Regions from separate parts of the Providencia sp. UF-224 genome, predicted to be linked through region 2. Evidence: predicted binding sites of a transcription regulator. Region 2 holds the regulator's gene; each other region holds the start of a gene.

Region 1 (2,281 bases), on a different contig from region 2:
CATAAGGAAGCCAACTTGAACGAAAAACAGGTCGTGAAGAAGACATAAAAACACTCGGTTAAGTTGCATAATTGCCTCTCCTTGAATAAAGAGGCAATAGTGTCTGTCAGTTATTGCTGCGTTGATTTTTCAAAGCGGCGTAATAATTGATTACCTCGGTCAACTGCGGTATCTAAAGCCTGTTGGGGCGTTTTTTTCCCTGACCAAACCGATTCTAATTCTTCATCTACAATGGTACGAATTTGAGGCATATTCCCTAAACGCAAGCCTTTGGTGTAGGCCAAAGGAGGCTTATTTAGCATCTGGCGAGTCGCAATATCTGCACCTGGGTTTTTATCATAATAACCCGATTCACGGCTTAAATTATAAGCTGCCGTTGTTATCGGCAAATAACCCGTTTTTTGGTGCCACTGAGCTGCATTTTCAGGTTTAGCTAAGAACTGCATAAACTCGGCAACCCCTTTATATGTTGCAGGGTCTTTTCCTGCCATCACCCATAAACTGGCTCCACCGATAATGGCATTTTGCGGTGCTCCCTCCACTTCGGCGTCATAAGGCATCATGCCAACACCAAAATCAAATTTGGCATGCTTGCGAATATTCGCGAGTGAGCCTGAAGAAGCGGTAATGATGGCACAATCGCCGTTGTAGAATTTTTCTGTGGATTCATCTTTACGGCCTAAGTAGCTGAAATCGCCTTTTTTATTCATTTCTTGCAACAAAGCGATATGCTTAACTTGTGTTGGCTGATTAAATTCTAAAACAGCATCTACCCCATCAAACCCATTATTTTTTGACGCAATAGGTTTACCATGCCAAGCACTAAAGTTTTCAATTTGGATCCAACCTTGCCAGCCACTGGCATAACCACATTTCATACCAGACTCACGTAGCTTTGCCGTATAAGCCGCCATATCTTGCCATGTTTTTGGCGGCTCATCTGGATTTAAGCCTGCTTTTTTGAAGGCTTCTTTGTTGTAATACAAAACAGGCGTTGAGCTATTAAACGGCTGGGATAGCAGATGCCCTGTTTTTGCATCACTGTAATAACCCGAAACGGTTGGCACAAACTGAGACTCATCAAATGCAATACCTGCATCTTGGAAAACTTCATAAACTGGCTTAATCGCCTTAGATGCCATCATCGTTGCCGTGCCAACTTCATAAACCTGCAAAATCGCAGGGGCATTGCCTGAACGAAAAGCAGCAATACCCGCCGCAAGGCTTTGCTCATAATTGCCTTTATATACAGGCATAATTTTATAATCTGGGTGTGTTTTATTAAACTCAGTGGCTAACGCATTAACCTCTTCACCAAGTTCCCCTTCCATGGAATGCCAGAATGGAATTTCGGTAGCGGCGATGGCTTGGCCAGCAAACAATAAACTGAATACTGTCGCTAACGCTGAATGTTGTAACGGTGTCATTCTATTTATCTCGCTTTCTGTTGAATTACGCTGAGACTTGCATCAAATGTGCGAAATCACGCAGTTTATGTTCGAGATAGAATGTACCAGTGGGGAATGACAGAAATATAACTCGCGGATGACAGAATAATGACAGAAATGTCTCTAAAGCATGATGAATAAATGACAAGCTATTGAAAAATAAAAGACGGCATTCATCATTTATACCGTCTTACTCAACCTTTAAATTACAAATTTATATCGAAAATTAACGTTCTTCACTAATCACAATAAAAACACACTCGCCATAGTCAGTAGATTGCAGTTGAATTTTCTCTTTACCTAAAATGCGAGCATGGCTTCCCATTGGCATACTCTGCCCTTGGCAAGTGATACTGCCATCTGTCACATACAAAAGTGCTTTCTGATGGGCTTCAATAGTGAAATTTAAGGCTTTTTCTTTAACTTTAACACGGTAAACCGATGCCCCCGCATTGAATATAATCGTTGGAAAATCTTCCATTGACTGGTTTTTAGGGGTATCACTTGCAACAGGGTAAAACGTTTCACTCCAAAGTTTTGGGGGATAGTTTCTCACTTCGTGTTGAGGCTCAGCATTTTGCTTTTTAGGCATAAACCAAATACCAAGATACCTCGCGGGTGTATCTGTATAGTTATGATTTGAACGTGCGTAACCTGAACCCGCAGTGATGCGCTGCACACTATTATCAGTCAACACTAAATGATTATTCAGACTGTCTTTATGGGTTAGCTCGCCCTTTATCACAATAAAAATTTGTTCTAAATTTTGATGTGGATGCATGTCATAACCACAATTCGGTGCGATCGTGTAGTCATTTATTAATAAAATATTG
Region 2 (2,281 bases):
GGCAATAATTGGGATATCCAGGCCGAGCATTGCCCGTTGCTCTAGGGCAAGTTGGTAGCTGGCTTGGTAATGGTCATGAATGGCAGTTTGGAGGGAAAGTTGTTTTTCTTCAATACTTTGCCCTGCAACACTTAGTTGGATATCTCGAGGTCGTAAAAAAGGAATTGCACACACAAGGCCAATGGGTTGTGCTTGTTTATTGTGCAGAGTGATAACATTCGGCTCACTGCCAGAGGTGACCACTTGAGTATTGAGGTAGCTTAATAGTGAGCTTGATTCATTCAGGACAGAGACGGAATCGTGGTTTCCACTCAAAATGACCAACTGGCAACCGGTTTTTTGCAAATCTACAATAAATTTATTATATAACTCGCGGGCATAGCTTGGCGGTGACCCTGTATCGAAAATATCCCCTGCCACAATGACGGCATCGACTTGATGAATTTCGACTTGGTTCACTAGCCAATTTAAAAAGTGTTGGTGCTCAGGCGCACGGCTTTTGGTAAAAAAGTATTGGCCAAGATGCCAGTCAGAGGTGTGAATAATGCGCATGAGCCATCAGTTCCTGTCTTCGATAAAGGGCATAAATTACTGCTATCCAGTATACCTTATCCTACCAAAACCTCGTGTTTTTCTCGTGTTATGGCGGAATTATTTCACTTAGATGACATTTACCCGCTAATATAAGGAGAAATATTTGATTTGCGAATAGACATTCATAATTCTGTCATAAAAGTGACGCATAATGCGTTCACATTAACAATGTCTTCTTATTTACAGGAACAATCATGGCAAGACGCATTCTAGTGGTTGAAGATGAAGCGCCCATCCGAGAAATGGTTTGTTTTGTATTAGAACAGAATGGTTTCCAGCCGATTGAAGCTGATGATTATGACAGCGCAATTGCACAGTTAGTCGACCCTCTACCCGATTTGGTGTTATTAGATTGGATGATCCCCGGTGGGTCAGGGCTCCAAGTGATTAAACATATGAAGCGTGATAGCGCCACTCGCGATGTCCCAGTGATGATGCTAACGGCTCGTGGGGAAGAAGAGGATCGCGTGAAAGGCCTAGAGGTCGGTGCGGATGATTATTTGATTAAGCCGTTTTCCCCGAAAGAATTAATTGCTCGTGTTAAAGCGATTCTCCGTCGCATCTCTCCAATGTCGACGGAAGATATCATCGAAATGAATGGGTTAACCTTAGACCCAACCTCCCACCGTGTAACCAGTAACGAAACCCCAATTGATATGGGGCCAACGGAATATAAACTTCTGCATTTCTTTATGACGCACCCTGAACGTGTTTACAGCCGTGAACAGCTCTTGAATTATGTCTGGGGCGCGAACGTTTATGTTGAAGACAGAACGGTGGATGTACACATTCGGCGTTTAAGAAAGGCGCTAGAAACTGAAGGTCATGATAAAATGGTGCAAACAGTACGCGGTACAGGTTACCGTTTCTCTGTTCGTTATTAACGACACACTAGGGAGAGACATGCGTGCTTGAACGCTTATCGATTAAACAGCTGATTTGGGGGCTGTTTTTATTTATCTTACCCGCGCTGATTTTGTCCGTTTTTATCGGGCACTTACCTTGGCTGCTAGTGGTTTCTTTACTGGCCGCCTTAGTGTGGCATGCGTATAACTTGCTGAAATTGTCTTATTGGCTTTGGTTGGATAAAAGCATGTTACCACCTGAGGGACGAGGGGGCTGGGAGCCGATATTTTACGGCATTTACCAGATGCAGCAACGTAACCGTAAACGCCGTCGCGAATTAGGGCAACTGATTAAGCGCTTTCGTAGTGGGGCTGAATCTTTACCGGATGCCGTCGTGATGATGACCACGGAGGGCAATATTTTCTGGTGTAACCGCCATGCGCAGGCGTTGTTAGGTTTTCGCTGGCCAGAAGATAACGGCCAACATATTTTCAATCTATTGCGTTACCCTGATTTTAGCCGCTATTTTTCAATCAAAAGTTATGACCAAGCATTAACCATTGAACTTAATAGTGGGGAAATTGTTGAGTTTCGTATTTTGCCTTATACGGAAGGGCAATTATTGATGGTGGCGCGAGATGTCACTGAAAAACGTCGGTTGGAGAAAGCGCGTAGAGATTTTTTTGCCAATGTGAGTCATGAACTACGCACGCCACTTACCGTTATTCAGGGATATCTTGAGGTGATGGATGACCAAGAAGGTATGCCTGCTGTCAATAAAAAAGCGCTGAATGTGATGCAAGAGCAAGCTCACCGAATGGATAATTTAGTGAAACAACTT
Region 3 (2,281 bases), on a different contig from region 2:
TTTAAGCCGATACTGTTTTGCCCATTATAACTGTTGCTTGCGCCTCTACCCGTTAAGCTATTGTTGTAACCACTACCGTGATTATAGGTATTAGTCACCGCGGTAGATGCATCAAGGCTAACAGTTGGCATATGGCCTGTTTCTGCTAAACGGATGTTTTCACGAGAAACGTCTTGAGCCAAGCGCGCACTTAACAGGCTAAGGTTACGTTCTTCCGCTTCTTTTAAGATAGCGTTGATATCGCCCAGCTCAGTAGTTTTAAAGCGATCGATATTTAAAGATGCCAGTTGGTTATAGTATACACCGCTGACTTGACGCAGTTTTTCAATCGCGTTTTCTAAGTCGTTACGGCCTGCAACTTCTTGTGCGATAACGCTATCGTAGTTGGCACGGGCGTTTTGCACGTCAGTTATTGCAACAAGACCGACGTTAAAGCGTTGGGTAACTTGGTCTAATTGGCGATAAACGGCTTCTTTATTCGCTTCAATATAAGATAGCGCGTCAATTGCTTTTAAAACGTTAAAATAAGCCGTTGCTGTATCTAAAATTAATTGCTGCTGGCTGGTTTGGTATGTGACATCAGAAATACCCGCCGTTTTTTCTTGGATCGTCAGTTGGCGCCATTTTGACATATCAAAAACAGTTTGCGTTAATTTCAGCGAGGCATTTAAACCAGTGCTTTCGGTATTATTTGCATCACGATAACCACTGCCATAGCTAGCGCCTGCGCCTAAACCTAATTGAGGTAATAATGGGCTGCGAGCTTCATTAATTTTCTCAAAAGCTTGATTACGTTCAGCTAATGATTTTCTTAACTCGGGGTTACTTTCTTTCGATTTTTGGTAAACCTGTAGTAAATCGTCTGCGAAGCTATTGGTACTGAGACCCACAAAACTCATCGCAATTAAAAGGGGAAGCAGTTTCTTCATTTTGATTCCTTGATTAAACAGCAAATTATGTTGAGTCTGTTACCTAAAACGTACCATGCCTAATTTAGGCGATTGATATAAAAAATGCGCTTTAGAGACAGTCATGAAAAAAACAGACCCTATTGTTGCTCTTAGATTTGAATAATGGCGCTTATTGTAGCAGAGGTTCGTTTGAATTAACGGTAGCCTTTTGTGCCATTTTGTCTCAATTTTATTAAACATTACCTCATCTAAGGCTAAAAAACTTTAAAAACAGTTTTAATCCACAATTATTTCCTTAAGATGGAAATTAATGGGTTTGGAGAATGCAATGACAAATAAAATAGAACAGCCAATTAAATTTGGCAAAAATGATGTTGAAATTATATCCAAGCGTAAATTATTTAACGGTTTTTTTCAAATGATTGAATACCGATTTCGCCATCGGTTGTTTGCGGGTGGATGGAGTCATGAAATTCGCCGTGAAGTTTTTGAGCGCGGTCACGCAGGCGTGGTTTTACCTTATGATCCACAAACCGATAATGTCGTGTTAATCGAACAAATTCGCTTCCCAGCAATAGAAACTAGCGAAACGCCGTGGTTGCTCGAAGCCGTTGCCGGGATGATTGAAGAAAATGAATCCCCAGAAGAGGTTATTCGCCGTGAAGCGATAGAAGAAGCTGGCCTAGAAATCCGCCATACGGAGAAAGCACTCAGCTACCTTTCTAGCCCCGGTGGTACGACGGAACGCATGCACGTGTTTATTGGTGAAGTAGATAGCCGCCAAGCCCAAGGTATTCACGGCTTAGCATCTGAAAATGAAGATATCAAAGTGCACGTTGTTAGCCGCGAGCAGGCCTATCAGTGGGTAGAAAACGGCACTATCGATAATGCTGCAACAGTCATTGCTATTCAGTGGTTACAGCTCAATTATCATAAACTTAATGAAAAATGGATGAAACTATCTTAAAGAACAATTAATCTAGTGAAGTGTGTGCTGATTAGCAGATATTTAACTAATTACTCGTCATACTTCAAGCTGCAAGTGTGTTGGCTGCACTGCGCAACCCAAGTCACATACTAATGTATGCTCCTTGGGATAGTTTCGATTGCCGCCTTCTTGCAACTCGAATTATTTAGCGTAATTAAGCGTGTTTTTTGGGGTAATGAAGAAAATTCATAAGCTAGATAAGCTAACTGTCAGTGCGTTGAGTTTTTGTATAGTTGTAATGAATAGAATAGGTTAAGTATTAACAATATTGACGGAAAAGGAAGACTTTTGGATAGCCAGCTTGAAGTGACTGCAAAGCACTCTAACATTGTGAGAATTTTACAGGTTACTGATACGCATCTGTTTGCAGATACAGAAAACA

Evidence for each region. The regulator PhoB, encoded in region 2, activates phosphate uptake and scavenging genes when phosphate is short. The targets are predictions, from matches to a motif close to CTGTCATAAAACTGNCNNAT.
Region 1: the regulator PhoB is predicted to act here: its motif matches at 1,544-1,563, upstream of ugpB (sn-glycerol-3-phosphate ABC transporter substrate-binding protein UgpB).
Region 3: the regulator PhoB is predicted to act here: its motif matches at 1,130-1,149, upstream of nudF (ADP-ribose diphosphatase).

Annotation. Positions count from the first base shown of each region.
Region 1 covers NZ_JBSICC010000016.1:55,896-58,176, forward strand. Annotated here, with positions in the region: gene ugpA (sn-glycerol-3-phosphate ABC transporter permease UgpA) at 1-46, opposite strand, end outside; gene ugpB (sn-glycerol-3-phosphate ABC transporter substrate-binding protein UgpB) at 111-1,427, opposite strand; gene AC4IFO_RS15170 (pirin family protein) at 1,675-2,281, opposite strand, start outside.
Region 2 covers NZ_JBSICC010000002.1:138,807-141,087, forward strand. Annotated here, with positions in the region: gene sbcD (exonuclease subunit SbcD) at 1-552, opposite strand, end outside; gene phoB (phosphate regulon transcriptional regulator PhoB) at 789-1,478, shown strand; gene phoR (phosphate regulon sensor histidine kinase PhoR) at 1,502-2,281, shown strand, end outside.
Region 3 covers NZ_JBSICC010000006.1:15,497-17,777, reverse strand. Annotated here, with positions in the region: gene tolC (outer membrane channel protein TolC) at 1-929, opposite strand, end outside; gene nudF (ADP-ribose diphosphatase) at 1,240-1,878, shown strand; gene cpdA (3',5'-cyclic-AMP phosphodiesterase) at 2,188-2,281, shown strand, end outside.